4 regions of the Streptomyces sp. NPDC028298 genome follow, and region 3 is predicted to be linked to each of the others. Evidence: riboswitches for the same ligand, from Rfam matches in the RefSeq annotation. Region 3 holds a riboswitch; each other region holds the start of a gene.
What was found. Region 3 has a riboswitch for cobalamin ahead of ACZ4TO_RS08885 (cobalamin biosynthesis protein). Riboswitches for the same ligand answer to the same signal wherever they lie in the genome.
Positions count from the first base shown of each region.

Region 1 (5,749 bases), on a different contig from region 3:
TGCCCGGGTGTGGATGGCGGACTTCGAGGACGCCACCGCCCCCACCTGGGCGAACATCATCGGCGGCCAGCTCACCCTGCTCGACGCGATCGAGCGCCGCATCGACTTCACCGCCGAGGACGGCAGGGAGTACCGACTGGCCGACCGGGAAAGGCTCGCCACCATCGTCGTCCGGCCGCGCGGCTGGCATCTCACCGAGGACCACCTGGAGTTCGACGGCGGACCGGTCCCCGCAGCCCTCGTCGACTTCGGGCTCTACTTCTTCCACTGCGCGCGGCGTCAGATCGACGCCGGGCACGGACCCTACTTCTACCTGCCAAAGCTGGAGAACCGGTACGAGGCACGGCTGTGGAACGACGTCTTCCTCACCGCGCAGGAACTGCTGGGCATCCCCCGGGGCACGATCCGGGCCACGGTCCTCATCGAGACGATCACCGCGGCCTTCGAGATGGAGGAGATCCTCTACGAGCTGCGCGAGCACAGCTCCGGCCTCAACGCGGGACGTTGGGACTACCTGTTCAGCCTGATCAAGACCCTCGGGCATCGCACCGACTTCCTCCTCCCCGACCGGGCGAAGGTCACCATGACCGCGCCTTTCCTGCGGGCGTACACCGAACTGCTCGTGCGCACCTGTCACAAGCGCGGCGCCCACGCCATCGGCGGCATGGCGGCCCAGGTGCCGAGCAAGGACCCGGCCACCCACGAGGCGGCGCTCGCCACGGTACGGCTGGACAAGGAGCGCGAGGCGGAGGACGGGTTCGACGGGTCCTGGGTCGCCCATCCCGGGCTCGTCCCGGTGTGCCGTGAGGTGTTCGACGGTGTCCTGGGGGACCGGCCCGACCAGACCGACCGGACGCGGGACGACGTGGACGTCCGGGCCGCGGACCTGCTGTCGGTGCGCCGGATCACCGGACCGCCCACGCCGGAGGGCGTGCGCACCAACATCGCTGTCGCGTTGCGGTACTTCGCCGCCTGGATGCGCGGTCAGGGAGCGGTCGCCCTGTACGGCCTCATGGAGGACGCGGCGACCGCCGAGATCGCCCGCGTGCAGATCTGGCAGTGGCTGCGACACCGGGTGATCGACCGGCTGGGCGTGCTCGACATCCTCGACGAGGAACTCGTCGCGCTCGGATCCGAGTACCCGTGGGCGGACCTCGACGCGGTGCGCGGACTCTTCGAACGCACCGCTCTCAGCGGCGAGTTGCCTCTCTTCTTCACCCCGGACGCCTACTCCGGGCACCTCGTGCGGCACGCGGAGCTCCGATCGTGAGCGCCGGCTTCCGGCGCGTGGGCGTGGTCGGGGGCGGCCGGATGGGCGCGGGCATCGCCGAGGTCTGCGCGCGGGCCGGACTGGACACGGTGGTCTGCGAAGCCGACGCGACAGCCGCCCGCGCAGCCCGCGAACGAGTGGCCACCTCCCTCGAACGGGCCGTACGCCGAGGCAAGTTGGAGCCACAGGCAGCGCGGGACGCCCTCGCCCGCATCGTCTTCACGGGCACTCTGGACGACCTGGCCGACCGGCAGCTCGTCGTCGAGGCGGTCATCGAGAACGCCGACGCCAAGACCGAGGTGTTCGCCGCCCTCGACAAGACCGTCGAGGATCCGGGTGCGGTGTTCGCGACGAACACCTCCTCCTTGCCGGTGATGCGGCTCGGGATGGCCACGAGCCGTGCCGACCGCGTGGTGGGACTGCACTTCTTCAACCCGGTGCCGGTGCTGCCGCTGATGGAGATCGTGGCCTCGCTGCACACCTCGCCGGAGACCGTGACCGCGGTGGAGGACTTCGCCACGGGCACGCTCGGCAAGACGGTGATCCGCTCACGGGACCGGGCCGGCTTCGTCGTCAACGCCCTGCTGATCCCGTACGTACTGGCGGCCGTCCGGATGGCGGAGTCGGGCTTCGCCACCGCGGCCGACATCGACACCGGCATGGAGCTGGGCTGCGCCCACCCGATGGGCCCGCTCAGGCTCGCGGACCTGATCGGCCTGGACACCGTCGCCTCGATCGCGGAATCGCTCTACGACGAGTTCAGGGAACCCCTCTACGCCCCGCCCCCGCTGCTCCAGCGCATGGTCGAGGCGGGACTGCTGGGCCGGAAGACCGGACGGGGATTCCACACCTACGGCCAGGCGACAGCCTGAACATCCTGCCGCGACCCGGCCGAGGGCCGGACCGCACTGCCGACAGAGGGAGTCGGCGGACGCCTCACGGGGGGGGGGAGGGCGACGGGAAGCGTGGGGGCGGCGCTTCCCGTCGTCACCGCGCCCGTGTCCCCGTCACCATCCGAATGCCGGACGGGGTCGGCCGCGCGGGCGGATTGCCCTAGGGTGGGCGGTGCAGCTGGTTCGCCCCGTCCGCCAGGCGGGATGCGTCGTAAGAGGGAACCCGGTGGGAATCCGGGACTGCCCCGCAGCGGTGAGCGGGAACGACCGCCGTCATACGCACTGGGTCCGACGAACCGGGCCTGGGAAGCGACGGCCAGTAGGTGTCTCGTATCGCTCGTACGAAGGGTGTACGAGGAGACGTGCCCGTGAGTCCGAAGACCTGCCCGTTGCCCGCGCGCGAAAGGACTCGTGCGCGGATGTCCCGGTGACCTCGTGGGCGGGTCGGCGTACATGTCGGACGGAAGATCGCGCCGTGCCGCGCGAGGTCGGTTCCGCCCGGTCCGTCACCCCTTCGCGCTCACGTCCCGTCACCGGGATCCCAGGGAGATATCTCGCGAAGGAGATTTCCGTGACAGCGAAGTCCGCGACCGCGGCAGCACGGGCCACCGTGTACGGCTACCCCCGCCAGGGACCCGACCGGGAACTGAAGAAGGCGATCGAGGGCTACTGGAAGGGCCGCTTCACCGCCGACGCCCTCCACCGCGCCGCCGCCGACCTCCGCGCCGCGAACTGGCGCCGGCTCACCGAAACCGGTGTCGCCGAGGTCCCGACCGGCGACTTCTCGTACTACGACCACGTCCTCGACACCACCGTCATGGTCGGCGCGATCCCCGCCCGCCACCGGGCCGCCCTGGAGGCGGACGCCCTGGAGGGCTACTTCGCCATGGCGCGCGGTACGCAGGATGTCGCACCGCTGGAGATGACCAAGTGGTTCGACACCAACTACCACTATCTGGTGCCCGAGTTGGGCCCTGACACGGTCTTCACGGCCGACTCCACCCGGCAGGTCGCCCACCTGAAGGAAGCGCTCGCCCTCGGACTGGACGCCCGTCCGATCCTGGTCGGGCCGGTCACCTACCTGCTGCTCGCCAAACCCGCCCCGGGCGTGCCCGCGGACTTCGAACCGCTCACGCTGCTGGACCGCCTGCTGCCTGTGTACGCCGAGGTCCTCGCCGACCTGCGCGCCGCCGGAGCCGAGTGGGTCCAGTTGGACGAGCCCGCCCTCGTCCAGGACCGCACCCGGGCCGAACTGGACGCCGCCGCCCACGCCTACCGCGCGCTCGGCAGCCTGACCGACCGGCCCAAACTCCTGGTCGCCTCATACTTCGACCGGCTCGGCGAGGCCCTGCCGGTGCTGGCCAAGGCCCCCGTCGACGGGCTGGCCCTGGACTTCACCGACGCCGCGGCGGCCAACCTCGAGGCCCTCGCGGCCGTGGGCGGTCTGCCCGGCAAGCGACTCATCGCGGGTGTCGTGAACGGCCGCAACATCTGGATCAACGACCTGGCCAAGTCCCTCGCCACCCTCGGCACCCTGCTGGGTCTCGCCGACCAGGTCGACGTGTCGGCGTCGTGTTCCCTCCTCCATGTCCCGCTCGACACGACCGCCGAGCAGGACATCGACCCCCAGATCCTGCGCTGGCTCGCCTTCGCCCGCCAGAAGACCACCGAGATCGCCACCCTCGCCCAGGGCCTGCGCCTCGGCACCGACGCGATCGCGGGCGAACTCGCCGCGAACCGCGCCGACTTGGCCTCGCGCGTGAACTCACCGATCACACACGACCCCGCCGTCCGGGCCCGCATCAGGGCCGTCACGGACGCCGACGGCCGCCGCTCACAGCCCTATGCCCGGCGGGCACCGGCTCAGCGAGCCCGTCTCGGCCTTCCCCTGCTGCCGACCACCACGATCGGATCCTTCCCGCAGACCGGCGAACTGCGCACCGCCCGCGCCGACCTGCGGACGGGACGCATCGACGCGGCAGGCTACGAGGAGCGCATCCGGGCAGAGATCCAGGAGGTCATCGCCTTCCAGGAGAAGACCGGCCTGGACGTCCTGGTGCACGGCGAGCCCGAACGCAACGACATGGTCCAGTACTTCGCCGAGCAGATGACGGGATACCTGGCCACGCGGCACGGTTGGGTGCAGTCCTACGGAACGCGCTACGTCCGTCCGCCGATCCTGGCCGGGGACATCTCCCGCCCCGGACCGATGACCGTGCGCTGGACGACGTACGCCCAGTCGCTCACCTCCCGGCCGGTGAAGGGCATGCTCACCGGCCCGGTCACCATGCTCGCCTGGTCCTTCGTCCGCGACGACCAGCCCCTCGGCGACACCGCCCGGCAGGTCGCCCTCGCCCTGCGGGACGAGGTCGACGACCTGGAGACGGCCGGGACTTCGGTGATCCAGGTGGACGAGCCCGCCCTGCGCGAGACGCTGCCCTTGCGGGCCGCCGACCGCCCGGCGTACCTCGCGTGGGCGACCGAGGCGTTCCGGCTGACCACCGGAGGCGTACGGCCGGACACCCAGATCCACACCCACATGTGCTACGCCGAGTTCGGGGACATCGTCCAGGCCATCGACGACCTCGACGCCGACGTCATCAGCCTCGAAGCCGCCCGCTCGCACATGCAGGTCGCGCGCGAGCTCGCCGCGCACGGCTATCCGCGTGAGGCCGGGCCCGGCGTGTACGACATCCACTCGCCGCGCGTACCCAGTGCCCAGGAGGCCGCCGCGCTCCTGCGGACCGGCCTCGAGGCCATTCCCGCCGAGCGGTTGTGGGTCAACCCCGACTGCGGCCTGAAGACCCGCGGTTGGCCGGAGACCCGCGCCTCTCTGGAGAACCTGGTCGCCGCCGCCCGCGAGGTTCGCGAGGAACTCTCCGCCCGCTAGCCAGAGGCCCCATCGGCCGGGGGAGGAAGCAGCCACACCGCCTCCTCCCCCGGCCCCGGGTCGAGACCGCGCCGGCTCTCACCAAGTCACCTGGTGTCCGACCGTGCGCCCAGCACCGACCGATGCCATGGATACGACAGGACTCACCCCCTCACGTGCCGCTCCGTAACGCCAATCGCTTGCACTTGCACGTAATATGCAACAAGCTGTCGGAGTCCTTACCGCCTGTTCGCGACAGGGAGCCCCGCCATGCCCCGTCTACTGCCGAGCACCGGACCACAACGCGTCCTCGCCGCCTCGAACTTCGTCTACACCGTCGGCAGCGGCCTGTACCTGACCGCCGGGGTTCTGTACTTCACGGAGGCGGTTCGTCTCCCGGCCGGTCAGGTGGGACTCGGACTCGGCGCGGCCGGACTTGCCGCCCTCGCCCTGGGTGTCGCGGTCGGTCATCTGGCGGACCGATACGGAGCACGCGGCGTCTACATCGCCACCCTGGTGGTGCAGGCACTGGCCACGGCCGGCTTCGTGCTGGTGGACGGCTTCTGGTCGTTCCTTCTCGCGATCACCACGGCCGCCGGAGCCAAAGCGGCCGGGAAAGCCGCCCACGGTCCCCTCATCAGGCACTACGGAGGGAACCGGCCGCAGGAGTTCCGCGCCTATCTCCGCGCCGTGACGAACGTCGGCGTCTCCCTCGGT
Region 1 covers NZ_JBVHTL010000008.1:43,359-49,107, forward strand. Annotated here, with positions in the region: gene aceB (malate synthase A) at 1-1,270, shown strand, start outside; gene ACZ4TO_RS30895 (3-hydroxybutyryl-CoA dehydrogenase) at 1,267-2,142, shown strand; cobalamin riboswitch at 2,339-2,555, shown strand; gene metE (5-methyltetrahydropteroyltriglutamate--homocysteine S-methyltransferase) at 2,735-5,053, shown strand; gene ACZ4TO_RS30905 (MFS transporter) at 5,303-5,749, shown strand, end outside.
Region 1: it holds a riboswitch for cobalamin, as region 3 does, so the genes downstream of both, metE (5-methyltetrahydropteroyltriglutamate--homocysteine S-methyltransferase) here and ACZ4TO_RS08885 (cobalamin biosynthesis protein) in region 3, are expected to answer to the same signal.

Region 2 (5,749 bases), on a different contig from region 3:
GTTCATGTCCGTGGCCGGGCTGCTCTCGGAGTAGTAGTAGAAGGTGCCCGCGTCCTGGTTCTTCCAGCCCGCGAAGATGACGGCGTGCTCGGAGTAGTCGTTCAGCGCGTCGCCGGGCAGGAGGGCGGTCTTGCTGATCTGCGTGCTCGCGCTGGGCAGCGTCTCGGTCGTCAGCGAGGTGGTGAGGTGCCAGGCCATGGAGACGAAGCCGGAGCAGTCGGTGCGGTAGGAGTGGTCGCCGTCGACGTCCACGGCGGAGGCGCCCTGGTCGTACTGGACGTTGCGGTTGTACCAGTTCTTGGCCCGGTCCATGACCTCGCTGCGGTAGATGGTGCCGCCCTGGACGGACTTCGGCGGCGCCGCCGGCACGTAGGCGCAGTTGTTGGCGTAGGCCGACAGCAGGCTCTGGGTCCAGCCGGAGGCGTCCACCGGGTCGTCGGAGTGGTACGTGATGTCGCCGCCGTCACCGTCGGTCGGGTCGGCGTCGGAGTACCAGTACATGCCGCCGTTGGTGCGGCCGTAGTAGAGGCCGCCGCCCGGCGAGGAGAGCGAGTCGACCGCCGACCAGCCGCTCGCCTTGAGGACGGAGAGGTCCCAGTCGTCCACTCCGTTGATCTTGTAGCTGAGCAGCCGGCCGTCGGCGGTCGAGGCGACGATGCGGTCGTCGCCCGCGGCGGCGAGCGTCTTGAGGACGAAGCCGGTGTCGATCACGACGTGCTGGCCTATGTGCTCCGAGCCCGCCGGCTTGGGCTGGGAGACGACGTACTGGTGGAGCTGGCCGTCGACGGTCCCGTAGAGGTGGCCGGCTCCGTCGTAGACCATCTTGTCGAAGGTCCAGCCGCCGTCCCAGATCTTGACGACTCCCGCGACCCCGAGGGAGGTGTTGTTGGTCTGGATGTCGACGCGGTAGAGGTCGCCGGTGGTCGACGTGACCAGGACCGTGTTGAAGTTGAGCGTCGCCATCGCCTTGGGCGTGAAGCCGAGGTTCGGGCCGATGAGCGTCTTGACGCGGTTGCCGGTGTCCGGCGCGATCTGCGTGTACGTCAGCCGGCCGTCCGAGAGCGTGCCGTACATCGACACGTCCCCGGAGCAGGACGCGACGGCGTGTGCTGCGCCGGCGGTGGTGGCCACCATGCCGAGGGACATCGCGCCGACGGCGGCGACGGCTGCGGTGGTACGGCGGACGGCGTGGCTGAACTTCATGATCTCTCCTGCGGCGTGGAAGTCGTACGGGCGAAGGCACGTCACCGACCGCCCGGCTGCCCTGCAGGTGCAGCCGTGGAGGTCGTCCCGGGCGGGTCGCCCGGTGGCAAGAACTACTTTCGCCGCAGGTCAGGCGGGGTGGAAGAGAGATCGACTGGACGCAAACGGCCTTGGCCCGTTGCGTCCTGACACGGCGTCAAAATGCCCCGGGGCGTCGCATTCGGCGCCCCGGGGCGGGTCGGCCGGCCCCTGCGTGCGCGGGCTCAGGAGTCGGCCGGGCGCCCCGGCGGGGTGAAGGTGTACAGGTCGAGGATGTCCGGCGGCGGAGCGACGCCCGGACCGCCGGCGCGTACCCAGGTCACGATGTCCTCGGTCGCTTCGGGGTCGTTGACGAGTCCGAGCCAGACGGGCCGCGCGCCGGCCGCCCGGCCCGCCGCGGACGGCTGTACGACGACGACGTTGGCCTGGTCGCACACGTCGAGGCACTCGGAGACGCGCACCGGTACCTCGGCGCGCAGCCGCGCGGTCTGTGCGGCGTGGTCCACCCCGGTCACCTTGGGACTGCCGCAGCAGCAGTCCCGGCACACGACGACCCGGCACGGCACGGGTCCGCGCACCGCCGCGGACTCCCCCGACATCTCTTCCGCCGGCGTCTCGGGCACAGCGCACCACTCCCCTCCCGGGGAGATCCGCCCCGGTGTCGATCGAGGAGGCGACCGCGTGAGTCTCCTGGCTCCCGGATCCCCGAACGCTCCGCCTTCCCACCCCGGTCGGGGCAGTGGCATGCCGGAGCGCGCTCACCGGTCACAGTGGCGGGACCGCGCCGGATTCACACCGGCTTCCTCGTTCCGCCGTCGCCTTATGTCGCCGGTCATCATGTCATCCGCCGATGTCGGTGTCCGTTCGCCGCCAGCGTCCCGCGGCCGCGGCGGCTGGGATGGGTTCATGACTTCTCAGACCCTTCAGACCCTTCAGACCTCTCAGACCTCTCAGCGAGACATGGACGGCAAGGTGGCCCTCGTGACCGGCGGGAGCCGGGGCATCGGGGCCGCGACGGCATTGCGGCTGGCCCGCGAGGGCGCGGACGTGGCCATCACCTATGTGAGCGGCAAGGAGGCCGCGGAGGACGTCGTACGGGGTGTCGAGGCGCTCGGGCGCAGGGGGTTGGCCCTGCGCGCGGACGCCTCCGACGCTGCGGAGTCCGGCGCGGTCGCGGACCGGGTCGTCGCGGAGTTCGGGCGGCTCGACGTCCTCGTCAACAACGCGGGGGTGGGGGTCCTGGGTCCGCTGGAGTCCCTGACCCCGGCGGACGTCGACCGGGTGCTCGACGTGAACGTCCGGGGCGTCTTCCTGGCCTCCCGGTCGGCCGCGCCGCATCTCGGGGACGGCGGGCGGATCGTCACGATCGGCAGTTGCATGGCCAAGCGCGTGCCCGGTCCGGGAGGGACGCTCTACGCGATGAGCAAGTCCGCGCTGGTCGGCCTGACCAAGGCGCTGGCGCGGGAGCTCGGCGGCCGCGGGATCACCGCCAACATCGTCCATCCCGGTCCCGTCGACACCGACATGAACCCGGCGGACGGCCCGTACGCGCCGGGCCAGAGCGCGCTGACCGCCGTGGGCCGCTTCGGCACCGCCGACGAGGTCGCGTCGATCGTCGCGTACCTGGCGGGGAGCGAGGCGGGATACGTCACGGGGGCGGAGTTCGCGGTGGACGGCGGACACGCGGCATGACGAGCGGGGATCCGGCCGGGGGCGGCCCCGGCGTGCGGTGAGCCCGCTCCTCCGGAAGGGGGAGCCCCTTCCGGAGGAGCGGAGTCCCCCGTGGTGTGCCCGGCTGCGGACCGAACCGGGCCGCTCAGCCGCCCAGTTCCTGGTGGCGTGCCGTCAGGCGGGACGCGCCCTCCTCCGTCAGGGAGCCGAAGAGGCGCAGGCGGGAGATGCCCCCGTCCGGGAAGATGTCCACGCGCGCGTGCGTGGCGACGGCGGGTGCGGCGAGGGAGAAGCGGTGGTTGGTGTCGGGCTGGAGGCGGGTGCGGGGCAGGATCTCGGTCCACTCCCCCGCGTCCGGGCCATCGCCGTCGCGCACCGAGACCGAGGCCCAGCCGGCGCTGTTGCCCTTCAGATACGCCGTGTCGATCTCGAAGGCGCGGATCTCGGACCGGGCGACGAGCCGGTAGCGGATCCAGTCGTTGCCGTCGTCGCGTCGCCTGCGGGTCTCCCAGCCGTCGTCCATCTTGCGCGAACGGCCGGGCTGGATGGTGTTGGTGGCGGGTGAGTAGAAGAGGTCGGAGGCGTCCTCGACCTGTCCGCCGTTCTCCAGGGCGACCACGTCGAACGTGCCGAGGGCGGACAGCCAGCGCGGGTCGGGCACGACCTCGCCGTACACGCGCAGCCGGGCGATGCCGCCGTCGGGGTGCTGGTTGACCCGCAGGTGGGTGAAGCGCTGTTCGACGGAGACGGTGAATCCGTTGGCCGCGTGACCGCCGACCGGCGTGCGCGGTACCAGAGTCGTCCACTTCACCTCGTCCGCCAGGAGTTCCTCGGGGGAGGGCGAACCGGGCACGGAGGCGCCCTCGACCGACACCGCCTGCGGATAGTTGCCGCGGAAGTGGGCGGTGTCGACGACGATCCCGCGGATCACCCCGGGGGCACCGAGCCGTACCAGGGCCCAGTCGTGGTCCTCGGCGGTCGGCCACGGGTGCTCGGCGGAGGCGCCACGGCGCCGCCGGGTCTCCCAGCCGTCCATGACCTTGCCCTTGTGGCCGAAGTGCTCGGGGTCGAACTCGGCGGCCCCGGCGACGAGAAGGTTCTCGCGCTGGGCGAAGAACTCGTCGTTGGCGGCGACGACGCCCGCGCCGAGCTGCCGGTCCGCCAGGTTGGCGTACCGGGTGAAGGGGAAGTCGGTGGTGCGGTAGTCCGCGTACGGGTCACCGCCTCCGTAGGGGTTCGCGTCTCCGGTGAAGCTCTGGGTCGCCGTCACGGTGATCAGGGGTTCCTTTCGCGAGTCGGCCGCCACGGGGCGGGGTAATCAGGTCGTACGGGTCAGCAGGTGACCCTTCGGATCGGTGAACTCGCCGTCGGCGAAGACGCGTTGGCCGCGCAGCCAGGTCGACTTCACGACGCCGGCGAGGGTCCTGCCCGCGTACGCCGTCACGCGGTTGCGGTGCTGGAGCGCGGCGGGGTCGACGGTGAAGGTCTCGTCGGGGGCGAACACCGCGAAGTCGGCGTCGTGTCCCGCCGCGATGGCGCCCTTGCTGCCGCCCAGGCCGACCAGTTCGGCCGTGCGGGAGGACATCCAGCGGACCACGTCCTCCAGGCCGTGGCCGCGCCCGCGGGCCTCGGTCCAGACGGCGGCCAGGCTCAACTGGAGGCCGGAGATGCCGCCCCACGCGGTCGCGAAGTCGTCCGTCTTGAGGTCGGCGGTCGACGGGGAGTGGTCGGTGACCACGCAGTCGATCGTGCCGTCGGCCAGCGCCTGCCACAGCAGGTCCTGGTTGGCGGCCTCGCGGATCGGCGGGCAGCACTTGAACTCGCTGGCGCCGTCCGGGACTTCCTCGGCGGTCAGGGTGAGGTAGTGCGGGCAGGTCTCCACCGTGAGCCGGACGCCGTCCGCCTTGGCCGCTGCGATCAGCGGGAGCGCGTCGCTCGACGACAGGTGCAGCACGTGCACCCGCGCGTCGAGACGCCTGGCCTGCGCGACGAGGCTCTCGATTGCGGTGTCCTCGGCGTCCCGGGGGCGCGAGGCGAGGAAGTCGGCGTACCTGCGGCCGCCCTTCTGCGGGGCGGCGGCGAGATGGTGCGGGTCCTCGGCGTGCACGATCAGCAGTCCGCCGAAGCCGGCGATCTCGGCGAGGGACCGGGCGAGCTGCTCCTGGTCGAGTTCGGGGAACTCCTCCACGCCGGACGGCGACAGGAACGCCTTGAACCCGAACACCCCGGCGTCGTGAAGGGGTTGGAGATCCTTGACGTTGCCGGGCAGCGCGCCGCCCCAGAAGCCGACGTCGATGTGCGCCTTGGCGCGGGCGACGTCCCGCTTCGTAGCGAGGTGGTCGACCGTCGTCGTCGGCGGGAGGGAGTTGAGCGGCATGTCGATCAGGGTGGTGATGCCGCCGGCGGCCGCGGCACGGGTCGCGGTCCAGAAGCCCTCCCACTCGGTGCGGCCGGGGTCGTTCACATGGACGTGGGTGTCGACGAGGCCGGGCAGCAGGACGTCGTCGCCGACGTCCTCCAGCCGGGCGCCGGACGGCACCTCGGCCTCGTACGGCAGCACGGCCGTGATCCTTCCCGCGGCGACCGCGACCGAAGCGGCGCGCGTCCCCTCGGGCGTGATGACGCGCGTCGAGCGCAGCATCAGTTCGGCATCGGACACCCGGACCCCTCTCTCCGCCGCCGTCGTCTCCCGTTGCCGCCGGGTTGCTTCCGCGTAACGGAATTCAACTTTCTGTTGAAGAAGTCTTCACCCCGGCCTCCGCCCCGTCAAGGGCTCATTTCTCCACCCTCCCCCGACCCGGCCGAGATCCGCTCCCGCTGCGCCCGGTCAGGAGGT
Region 2 covers NZ_JBVHTL010000001.1:1,453,592-1,459,340, forward strand. Annotated here, with positions in the region: gene ACZ4TO_RS06420 (tachylectin-related carbohydrate-binding protein) at 1-1,203, opposite strand, end outside; gene ACZ4TO_RS06425 ((2Fe-2S) ferredoxin domain-containing protein) at 1,467-1,841, opposite strand; cobalamin riboswitch at 1,910-2,085, opposite strand; gene ACZ4TO_RS06430 (3-oxoacyl-ACP reductase family protein) at 2,203-2,934, shown strand; gene alc (allantoicase) at 3,059-4,183, opposite strand; gene allB (allantoinase AllB) at 4,232-5,572, opposite strand.
Region 2: it holds a riboswitch for cobalamin, as region 3 does, so the genes downstream of both, ACZ4TO_RS06425 ((2Fe-2S) ferredoxin domain-containing protein) here and ACZ4TO_RS08885 (cobalamin biosynthesis protein) in region 3, are expected to answer to the same signal.

Region 3 (5,749 bases):
GTTGCCGATCCGGTAGGCGGCGCCACTGGCACGGGCCGCCAGCAGGTCCGTGTCGGCGGTCGACAACAACAACACTGTGCTCATGCGGGTGCTCCCGGTGGGATGAAGGGCAGTCCTTGCGGCGCGCCGGACTCGATGAGCCGCCACAGCGCGTCCGTGTCCGCGTGTTCCTCGATCAGGTCGCCGAGCCGGTCGAGCTGCTCCTCGCGCAGCGCCGCGAACGACGTGTCGGGGGCCGGCACGAAGCGGCGGCCCGCGGCGGCGGCCACCTCGCGCAGGAAGGCCCGCCGGAATCCGTCCGACTCCAGGGAGCCGTGCCAGTGCGTGCCCCAGACGGAGCCGACCCGGCACCCGTCCAGACCCTGTCCGTGGCCGTCGGACATGAACGGCGTGCCGCCGCTGACCTCGGCGACGCCGTGGTGGATCTCGTACCCCTCGACGGGTTCGCCGAGGGCCTCGCCGACCGGCCGCGCCAGCGTCTTCTCCCGCGCGAACCGCACGCGTACGGGCAGGAGTCCGAGCCCCTCGACCCGGCCGGCGCGCGACTCGACCTCGTCCTCGATGTGCTCGCCGAGGAGCTGGTAGCCGCCGCAGACGCCGAGGACGGGCCGCCCCTCGGCGGCCCGGCGCGCGATGGCGTCCGCGAGGCCGCGCTCGCGCAGCCACCGGAGCGCGTTGACCGTGCCCCGGGTGCCGGGGACGACGACCAGGTCCGCGTCGGCCAGCTCCTCGGCCCGGTCCACGAACCGCACGACGACGCCGGGTTCGGCGGCCAGCGCGTCCACGTCGGTGAAGTTGGACATCAGCGGGATCGCGCAGACGGCGACCCGCAGGACGTCCTCGCCGACGGGGGCGGCGACGGCGGACTCGCGGACGGCGCCGCGCAGCGAGACCCGCAGCCCGTCCTCCTCGTCGATGCCGAGCCCGTGCTGGAAGGGCAGCACGCCGTAGGTGCGCCGCCCGGTCAGGCCGTGCAGCATGTCGAGCCCCGGCTCCAGCAGGCTCACGTCACCGCGGAACTTGTTGACGAGGAATCCGGCGACGAGCGCCTGGTCCTCGGGCGACAGCAGCGCGACGGTCCCGAAGAACGAGGCGAACACCCCGCCCCGGTCGATGTCGCCGACGACGAGCACGGGAAGCCCCGCGTTCCGCGCCACCCCCATGTTCACGATGTCGGTGCGCCGCAGATTGATCTCGGCCGGGCTGCCGGCCCCTTCACAGATCACCGCGTCATACGTGCCCCGCAACTGCGTCAGACAGTCGAGGACGGTGGCGAGGAGTGCTTCCTGGCGCCCCCCGCGCAGCCGGTCCCCGGGCGCCGCGGCGCCCGGCGCGGGGCCCGTCGCGGACCCTGTCGTCCCGAAGAAGCCGCGGGCGCTCATCTCGCCGACCGGCCTGCCCATCAGGACGACCTGACTGCTGCGGTCGCTGCCCGGTTTCAGCAGCACCGGATTCATCAGCGCGGTCGGCTCCACACGGGCGGCCTGCGCCTGCATGGCCTGCGCCCGCCCGATCTCGGCGCCCTCGCGCGTCACGAACGAGTTCAGCGACATGTTCTGGGCCTTGAAGGGCGCGACCTTGACACCCTGGCGCGCCAGCCACCGGCAGATCCCGGCGGTCACGACGCTCTTGCCCGCGTCCGAGGTGGTCCCGGCGATCAGCAGTCCGCCGCTCATGCGGTGCGCCCCTTCCTGGTGAACGGAACCCGTCCGGCCCCGGTGAGCAGAACCCGCCCGGCGGCGCTCACGCCGAGCGCGAGCCAGCCGACGCGCCGGGAGAGCCGTACGGCCCGTTCGATGTCGTGGACGTGGACGGCGCGCCCCGCGCCGTTGAGCACGGGCCGGTGCTCGACCCGTCCGCCGTACGAGAGGGTGCCGCCGAGCCGCACGCCGAGCGTGCCCGCGAACGAGGCCTCCACGGGCCCGGCGTTGGGGCTCGGATGCTTGCGGGCGTCCGCGCGCCAGGCCCGCAGGGCTCCGCGCGGGTCGGGTCCGGCCACGGCCGCGAGGACGGCGGTCAGCCGGGCTCCCGGCCAGCCGGCCAGGTCGTCGAGCCGGGCGGAGGCCCAGCCGTAGCGCCGGTGGCGGGGGGAACTGTGTCCGACCATGGCGTCGAGCGTGTTCACGGCGCGGAAGGCGACGAGTCCGGGCACACCACCGACGGCCCCCCAGACCAGGGCGCCCACGACGGCGTCGGAGGTGTTCTCGGCGACGGACTCGACGACCGCGCGCGCGACGCCGTCGGCGTCCAGCGCCTGCGGATCGCGTCCGCACAGGTGCGGCAGCCGCTCCCGGGCCGCGCCGAGGTCACCGGCCGCGAGCGCGCCGCCGATCGTCCGCGCCTCGCGGCCGAGTGAGGTGCCTCCGACGACGGCCCAGGTGGCGGCGGCGGTCAGGGCGACGGAGGCGGCGGGGGAGCGGCGTACGGTACGACTCGCCAGCGCGGCCAGTCCGGTGGCGCCGCCGACGCAGACGGCCGTGTGCAGCGCGCCCCACCCGCGGTGGTCGCGCCACAGTGTCCGTTCGACGGTCGCGGCGGCCCGCCCGAAAGCGGCGACCGGATGCCCTCGGCGGGGATCGCCGAGCAACAGGTCGCCGAGAAGGCCTGCGGCGGCGCCGTACGCGAAGACGCGATCGGCACGCACGGGGTCAGCCGGCCGTGGGGTGGAGCGGAACCCTCGTACTCAGCGAAACGGGCAACGGGCAGCCGCGCATGGCGATATGTCCTCACTCAGGGTGTCCACGCCCTGGTTCGACGAGACCGGCGGTGAGAGTTCCTGGCTCCCGGGGAGTTTCTTCCCCGATGACAGTGGCGGGACCGCGCCGGATTCGCACCGGCTTCCTCTCATGCCGCCGTACTTGGCTCCGGCAGTCCACCACGGGGCGAGAACGGCCGTCAACTGGCTGTTGACCTGCGGAGGGACAGTGTGCGCAGGCCCACATACGCGTGGGGTGCGGGACGGTGATCCGTCCCGCACCCCACGCGCGGTACCGCTCGGCTCGGCCCGGTTCCGGGCCGTCGCCGGGCTACTTGGTGATGATCAGGGAGATGCCGTACGCCACCGCCGCGGCGCAGGCCGCGAAGCAGACGTACGCGCCGGTGGCCGCCGCGACCGCGGAACCGCCCTGGGCGGACTCCTTCTTGGAGAGGCCGGCGACGCCGAGGGTGAAGAGGGCGACGAGGGCCACGGTCACTCCGAGGCTGACCCCGAACACGGATCCGAGGGCTGACCAGTCGATGCTCATGCTGTTTCTTCCTTCGGTTCTCAGGCCACTCGGGACGGCGCCGACGGGTTCGCCGTGGGCTCGGCCGGAGCCGGGATGGTGGCCGTGAGGCCTTCGGCCACGGTGCCGGCCGGGGGCGGGGTGACCGCGGCGATGGCCTGCGTCACCACACCGGCGGGCTCCTCGGTGTCGTTCACGTTGTTGTGGTCGACGACCTCGCGGCGCGAGCGGCGCCAGATCGCGAAGCTGGAACCGACCAGGAAGACCGCGACCAGCGTGGTGCCCCAGGCGCCGAAACCGGTCACCCATTCGGCGAGCGCGCCGACCAGGGCGGCGGCGGGCAGCGTGAGGACCCAGGCCACGACCATGCGGGTGGCGGTGGACCAGCGGACCACACCGCCCTTGCGGCCGAGACCGGCGCCCATCACGGAACCGGAGACCGAGTGCGTGGTGGAGAGGGAGAAGCCGATGTGCGAGGAGGCCAGGATGACCGTCGCCGCGCTGGTCTGGGCGGCGAAGCCCTGCTGCGGCTGAAGGTCGGTCAGGCCCCGGCCCATCGTGCGGATGATGCGCCAGCCGCCGAGGTAGGTGCCGAGCGCGATGGCGAGACCGGCGGAGAGGATGACCCAGACCGGCGGGTCGGAGTCGGGAGCGACGGCGCCACCGGCGACCAGGGCCAGGGTGATGATGCCCATCGTCTTCTGCGCGTCGTTGGTGCCGTGGGCCAGCGAGACCAGGCCCGCGGAGGCGATCTGGCCGGCGCGGTAGCCCTTCTTGGTGGCCTTGGTGTCGGCGCCACCGCTCAGCTTGTACGACAGCCGGGTCGCGAGCATGGCGGCCAGACCGGCGACGATCGGGGCGGCGACGGCGGGCAGAAGCACCTTGCCGACCAGGACGTCACCGTGCACGGCGCCGGTACCGGCGGAGGCGATGGTGGCGCCGACCAGGCCGCCCATGAGGGCGTGCGAGGAGCTGGACGGGAGTCCGACGAGCCACGTCACCAGATTCCAGAGGATCGCGCCGACGAGCGCGGCGAAGATCACCTCTGGCCGGATGCCTGTCTCGTCGACGAGGCCCTTGGAGATCGTGTTGGCGACCTCGACGGAGAGGAAGGCGCCGACAAGGTTGAGGGCGGCGGACATGGCCACCGCGACCTTGGGCTTGAGTGCGCCGGTCGAGATGGTGGTGGCCATCGCGTTGGCGGTGTCGTGGAAACCGTTCGTGAAATCGAACACGAGAGCGGTGACGATCACGATTCCGAGGAGGAGCGTGATGTGTTCCATTTACCCAGGCTTCTGTTGGACGTCAGTGGCAGGTGGACCGTAGGCAACCTGGGTGAACGGAAGATGAACTGGGCCGGACCGGGTGGTGTCCTGAACGGTGGATCCCCATTCCGCTTGTGTGGAGGAACGGTTCGGCAGGTTCGAACGGATTCGGAATTCCGTGCTCCGCTTGGGGTCCGCGCCTCGGGTTCGCGGCTCGAACTGAGGGGGGTTTAGATGACGAGATCCCCGTCACGCCCAGGCTGTAGCCGTCATCACACCCCTGGACGGCTCGAAGGGGTCGCCCGGTGAGGGTCCTCCGGGCCGGTGCGGGGTCGTAGCGGGTCGACCACGGGGTGTGATCCGCGGCAAATGTCCGACCGGCGCGACGTCTGCGATCCGACGACATGATGTGACTCAAATCACATACAACCGTGGGCTCTTGGCGGGTCGTATACGTCCTGGAGCCCGCCCGCACGCGGTGCGCGAGAGGCCATGCCTGGCAGGATCGCGTCATGACTGAGCGGCACCGGGACGCACGCGACGGACACGAGCACCGGCGGACGACGGGCGGGCCCGGCGAGCCGCCCCCGGCGGACCCGCGGGACACCCTCCGGCACGCCTGGGGCGACCTGGTCTCCACGGCCCGGCGCACGGTCGCCGACGGGCTGGTCGTCGGCACGTCCGGCAACGTCTCGGTCCGCGTCGGCGACACCGTCCTGGTCACCCCCACGGGCGTCCCCTACGACCGGCTGACCCCCGACGACATCACCGGCGTCGACCTCGACGGCCGGCAGGTGCTCGGCTCGCTGCGGCCGACCAGCGAACTGCCCATGCACCTCGCGGTGTACGGCGCGACCGGAACGCGGGCCGTCGTCCACACCCACGCACCGCACGCGACGGCCGTCTCGCTCCTCGTCCACGAACTCCCGCTCGTCCACTACATGGCGGCGGCCCTCGGCGGCCCGGTCCGCGTCGCCCCCTACGCGGCCTACGGCACACCCGAGCTGGCCGAGAACACCCTCCGGGCCCTGGCCGGCCGCACCGCCTGCCTCCTGCGCAACCACGGCACCATCGCCCACGGGGCCTCGCTGGACCAGGCGTACGACCGCACGGCCCAGCTCGAATGGATGTGCCGCGTCTGGCTCCTGTCCTCCTCCGTCCCGGGCCTCACCCCCGCCCTGCTCTCCCCGGCCCAGCTCGAGGAGGCGGGCGAGCGCCTGCGCGGCTACGGCCAGCAGACCTGAGAGCCCGCCGGGGCCG
Region 3 covers NZ_JBVHTL010000002.1:65,164-70,912, reverse strand. Annotated here, with positions in the region: gene cobN (cobaltochelatase subunit CobN) at 1-84, opposite strand, end outside; gene ACZ4TO_RS08890 (cobyric acid synthase) at 81-1,676, opposite strand; gene ACZ4TO_RS08885 (cobalamin biosynthesis protein) at 1,673-2,644, opposite strand; cobalamin riboswitch at 2,752-2,892, opposite strand; gene ACZ4TO_RS08880 (hypothetical protein) at 3,027-3,245, opposite strand; gene ACZ4TO_RS08875 (inorganic phosphate transporter) at 3,266-4,507, opposite strand; gene ACZ4TO_RS08870 (class II aldolase/adducin family protein) at 5,002-5,733, shown strand.

Region 4 (5,749 bases), on a different contig from region 3:
TGGAGGCGCTGGTCCGCCACGCACTCCAGGTACTGCCGCATCGACTCGGTGTTCATGCCCGGCAGGCCCTCGCCGCACAGGTCACGGCCGAACTGCAGCTCCGCCTCGACGGCCTCGCGCAGCATGTCCGTCACCTGCTCCTGGAGCAGGTCGTCGAAGAGGTCCGGCTCCTCCTTGCGGACGGTGTCGACCACCTCGAAGGCGAAGCTCATGTGCATCGTCTCGTCGCGGAACACCCAGTTGGTGCCGGTCGCCAGGCCGTGCAGCAGACCCCGGCTGCGGAACCAGTACACGTACGCGAAGGCCCCGTAGAAGAAGAGCCCCTCGATGCACGCGGCGAAGCAGATCAGGTTCAGCAGGAAGCGCCGGCGGTCCGCCTTGGTCTCCAGCCGCTCCAGCTTCTCCACCGAGTCCATCCACTTGAAGCAGAACTGCGCCTTCTCGCGGATGGAGGGGATGTTCTCGACCGCGTCGAAGGCCGCCGAGCGGTCCTCGGGGTCGGGCAGGTAGGTGTCGAGCAGCGTCAGATAGAACTGGACGTGCACGGCCTCCTCGAAGAGCTGACGGCTCAGGTACAGCCGCGCCTCGGGGGAGTTGATGTGCTTGTACAGCGTCAGCACCAGGTTGTTCGCCACGATCGAGTCGCCCGTCGCGAAGAACGCGACCAGCCGGCCGATCATGTGCTGCTCACCCGGCGTCAGCTTCGCGAGGTCGGCGACGTCCGAGTGGAGGTCGACCTCCTCGACGGTCCAGGTGTTCTTGATCGCGTCCCGGTAGCGCTCGTAGAAGTCCGGGTAGCGCATGGGACGCAGGGTGAGTTCGAAGCCCGGGTCGAGCAGGTTCTTCTCGGTTGAGCTCATTACTGGCAGGCCTCGCAGGACTCGGGGTTCTCAAGGGAGCAGGCGACGGCGTCGGGGTCGGCCGCCTGCTGGACGGGGATCGTGGTCTCGGGCCGCGCCTGGGCCTGGGCCGCGCGGGCGATGCGCGTCGCGGGCCGGGACCGCAGGTAGTACGTCGTCTTCAGGCCCGACTTCCAGGCGTAGGAGTACATCGAGGAGAGCTTGCCGATGGTCGGCGTCTCCAGGAACAGGTTCAGCGACTGGGCCTGGTCCAGGAACGGGGTCCGGGCCGCCGCCATGTCGATCAGGCCGCGCTGCGGGATCTCCCACGCCGTGCGGTACAGGTCGCGGACGTCCTGCGGGACCCAGGTGAAGCCCTGCACCGAGCCGCTGGACTCGCGCAGCGCCTCACGGGTCTGCGCGTCCCACACGCCGAGCTTCTTCAGCTCGTCCACCAGATAGGAGTTGACCTGGAGGAACTCGCCGGAGAGCGTCTCGCGCTTGAACAGGTTCGACACCTGCGGCTCGATGCACTCGTACACGCCCGCGATCGAGGCGATGGTGGCGGTCGGAGCGATGGCGAGCAGCAGCGAGTTGCGCATGCCGACCTCCGCGATCCGCTGCCGCAGGGCCGCCCAGCGCTCCGGCCAGTTCAGCTCGACGTCGAAGTGGTCCGGGTGCAGCACGCCGCGGGCGGTACGGGTCTTCTCCCAGGCCGGGAGCGGTCCGTTGCGCTCGGCGAGGTCCGCGGAGGCCTCGTACGAGGCGAGCATGATCCGCTCGGCGATCCGGGTGGACAGCGCGCGGGCCTCGGGCGAGTCGAACGGGATCCGCAGCTTGAAGAAGACGTCCTGCAGGCCCATCGCGCCGAGACCGACCGGACGCCACTTGGCGTTGGAGCGGCCCGCCTGCTCGGTGGGGTAGAAGTTGATGTCCACCACGCGGTCGAGGAAGGTCACCGCGGTGCGCACGGTCTCGTCGAGCCGCTCCCAGTCGATGTCCCCGCCGGTCACGAACGCGCCGAGGTTGACCGAGCCCAGGTTGCAGACCGCCGTCTCCCCGTCGTCCGTGACCTCCAGGATCTCGGTGCACAGGTTCGAGGAGTGGACCGTGTGGCCCGGCTCCGCCGTCTGGTTGGCGGTCCGGTTGGCGGCGTCCTTGAAGGTCATCCAGCCGTTGCCGGTCTGCGCGAGGGTGCGCATCATGCGGCCGTAGAGGTCGCGGGCCGGGATGGTCTTCCGGGCGAGCCCGGCCTCCTCGGCCTTGCGGTAGGCCGCGTCGAACTCGTCGCCCCACAGGTCGACCAGTTCCGGCACGTCGGCGGGGGAGAACAGCGACCAGACGCCGTCCTCGTTCACCCGGCGCATGAACTCGTCCGGGATCCAGTGCGCGAGGTTCAGGTTGTGCGTACGCCGGGCGTCCTCACCGGTGTTGTCGCGCAGCTCCAGGAACTCCTCGATGTCGGAGTGCCAGGTCTCCAGGTAGACCGCCGCCGCGCCCTTGCGCCGGCCGCCCTGGTTCACCGCGGCGACCGAGGCGTCGAGCGTCTTCAGGAACGGGACGATGCCGTTGGAGTGCCCGTTGGTGCCGCGGATCAGCGAACCGCGGCTGCGGATGCGGGAGTAGGACAGTCCGATGCCGCCCGCGTGCTTCGACAGCCGCGCCACCTGGTGGTAGCGGTCGTAGATGGAGTCCAGCTCGTCCAGCGGCGAGTCGAGGAGGTAGCAGGACGACATCTGGGGGTGCCGCGTACCGGAGTTGAAGAGCGTGGGGGAGGAGGGGAGGTAGTCGAGGCGGCTCATGAGCCGGTAGAGCGCGGCGACCTCCTCCACGGAGCGGACGGTGTCGTCCTCCGCGAGACCGGAGGCCACCCGCAGCATGAAGTGCTGGGGCCTCTCGACGACCTTGCGGGTGATCGGGTGCCGGAGCAGATAGCGGCTGTGCAGCGTGCGCAGCCCGAAGTAGCCGAACCGGTCGTCGCCCTCGGCGTCGATCAGCGCGTCGAGGCGGTCCGTGTGCAGCCGCACGAACGCGGCCGTACGGTCGGCGATCAGGCCCTCGTGGTGGCCGACGGCGACCGACTCGGAGAAGGTGGTGACGCCCTGGGAGGCGGCCTCGGCGGCGATGGTGATCGCGAGCAGCCGGGCGGCCAGCCGGGAGTAGGCGGGGTCCTCGGAGATGAGACCCGCGGCCGCCTCGGTGGCCAGTTCGCGCAGCTCGGCCTCGTCGGCGCGGGCGGACCGGCCGCGCAGCGCCGCCGCGGCGACCCGGCCGGGGTCGGCGTCGGGGAGGTCGGCGGTCAGATCCGTCAGGGTCCGCAGCAGCGCGGTCCCGGGACCGTCGGTCTCCACCGGGGCCTGCTGCGCGGTCACTGAAGCCGGATCGGCTGGCGCGATGGTCACGTGGGGCTCTCCTCGCTCGGCACGGGGCCTTACGGGGGGCACGGGGCACACGGGAGCGCTTTCGGGCAGCAGCGCTCCGCGTCCACCGGCCCATTCCGCGAGGCCCGGACGTCGTCGGCACCCGGGCCGGTCGGCCGGGGCGCGCTGTCGGCAGGTCCTCGGACTGACGCGAGTACGGGCACACGCAGACGCGAACACGCACAAGTACACCGTTGCGGGACAGTTCCGGATTCGCACCGGATTCCCCTGCGGCGACAGCGACCATGAGCATACATCTTGTGCCGGGCTTCGGGACTACCCCCACATGTTGTGTCCGCTCGATGTCCGAGAGCGCTACGGAGCGTGCTGGAGCGTCAACTCGTAAGTGAGCAGCCGGATGTCGTCGAGCTCCGGGAAGGGGTTCCAGTCGCGCTCCGGAGTGCGGGTGAAGCCGATGCGCTCGTAGAGCCGGTGGGCGCTGTGCATCGTGCGCTGGGTGGACAGCACGAGGCGCGCGCAGCCCTCCAGGGCCCGTGCCCGCGCCACGCAGGCGCGCACGAGGGCCTCGCCCGCGCCCCGGCCGCGCGCCTCCCGCGCGACCGCCAGCATCCGGATCTCGGCCTCCCCCTCGTGCGCCGAGTCGGCCATGGGGCTGCCGTCCGCCGCGAACGTCACACTGCCGAGCACCCGGTCCCCCTCGGCGGCCACCAGCACCTCGGCGACGGCCGCGCGCCCCGCGACGTCCCGCAGCCTCGTGAGGTACGCGTCGCTCTCCCCGAAGTCGAGCAGCCCGTCCCCGAGATAGGCCCGGGCCGCGATCTCACCGATGACGGGGTACTCCTCGGGCCGCGCCGGGCGGATGACGATGTCCATGCGGGCGAGTGTGCCCGACCGGCACGGCGACGGGCCGCCGGTTTTTCACCGGCGGCCCGTCGTTCACGACTCTCCCGGCACCGGCCGGTGGGCCGGTGCCGTCCCCGAGCTCGCCTAGTGGCTCGCGTCCGCCGTGGCCGGCGGGAGTTCCGTCTCGACGCCCGGATCGCCGGAGTCGGCCGTGTAGTCCCCGGGCGAGGTCTCGTCCACGCCCTCCGGGGCCTTGAGCGCCCTGAGGACGAAGGTCAGGACGACGGCCACGGCCACGTTCAGGACGAACGCCGTCAGACCGATGTAGCCGATCTCCCCGATGCCGGGGATCTCCTTCGAGCTGCCGCCGAAGTGTTTCTGCGTCGGGGAGGCCACGCCGTAGGCGGCGATCGTGCCGTAGAGCATCCCGACCGCCCAGCCGCCCAGCAGCGCCCAGCGGTGGAACCAGCGGGTGAACAGACCGCCGACCAGCGACGGGAAGGTCTGCAGGATCCAGATGCCGCCCAGCAACTGGAAGTTGATCGCGACGGTCTTGTCCATGGTCAGGACGAAGACCAGCGCGCCCACCTTCACCAGCAGCGAGACCAGCTTGGAGACCCGGGTCTCCTGGCGCGGGGTCGCGGCCGGGTTGATGAAGTCCTTGTAGATGTTGCGGGTGAAGAGATTCGCGGCAGCGATCGACATGATGGCCGCCGGGACGAGCGCGCCGATGCCGATGGCGGCGAAGGCGACGCCCGCGAACCAGTCGGGGAACATGTTCTCGAAGAGCTGGGGGATGGCGAGCTGGCCGTTGGTGACCTTCACGCCCGCCGCGATCGCCATGAACCCGAGCAGGGCGAGCAGGCCCAGCATCAGCGAGTACAGCGGCAGGATCGTGGTGTTGCGGCGGATCACCTCCCGGCTGCGGCCGGACAGCGTCGCGGTGACCGAGTGCGGATACATGAACAGGGCCAGCGCCGAGCCGAGCGCGAGGGTGGCGTACGTCCACTGGCCCGCCTCGGCGGGGACGACCCCGCCGGCGCCCGCGGCCGTGTACTTGGCGCCCGCCGCCTTGAAGATCTCGTCGAAGCCGCCCAGCTTGATCGGGATGTAGATGATCGCCACCGCGATCACGATGTAGATCAGGGTGTCCTTCACGAACGCGATCAGCGCGGGGGCCCGCAGCCCCGAGGAGTAGGTGTACGCGGCCAGCACGCCGAAGGCGATGAGCAGCGGCAGGTCCTTGACGAACCAGTTGGTGCTGTCGCCGCCGCCCACGCCCATCACGTCCAGGACGGCCTGGATGCCGACCAGTTGGAGCGCGATGTACGGCATGGTGGCGAGGATGCCGGTGACGGCCACGGCGAGGGACAGGCCCTTGGAGCCGAAGCGGCCGCGCACGAAGTCCGAGGTCGTCACATAGCCGTGGCGGTGGGAGACCGACCACAGGCGGGGCAGGAAGGTGAAGATCAGCGGATAGACCAGGATCGTGTACGGCACCGCGAAGAATCCGGCCGCGCCCGCCGCGTAGACCGCCGCCGGCACCGCGACGAAGGTGTACGCCGTGTAGAGGTCGCCGCCGAGCAGGAACCAGGTCACCCAGGTGCCGAAGGACCGTCCGCCCAGGCCCCATTCGTCGAGGGTGTGCTCGTCGGCGGCCCTGCGCCAGCGCGCCGCCAGGAAGCC
Region 4 covers NZ_JBVHTL010000011.1:266,837-272,585, reverse strand. Annotated here, with positions in the region: gene ACZ4TO_RS37575 (ribonucleotide-diphosphate reductase subunit beta) at 1-860, opposite strand, end outside; gene ACZ4TO_RS37570 (ribonucleoside-diphosphate reductase subunit alpha) at 860-3,241, opposite strand; cobalamin riboswitch at 3,374-3,522, opposite strand; gene ACZ4TO_RS37565 (GNAT family N-acetyltransferase) at 3,575-4,093, opposite strand; gene mctP (monocarboxylate uptake permease MctP) at 4,208-5,749, opposite strand, start outside.
Region 4: it holds a riboswitch for cobalamin, as region 3 does, so the genes downstream of both, ACZ4TO_RS37570 (ribonucleoside-diphosphate reductase subunit alpha) here and ACZ4TO_RS08885 (cobalamin biosynthesis protein) in region 3, are expected to answer to the same signal.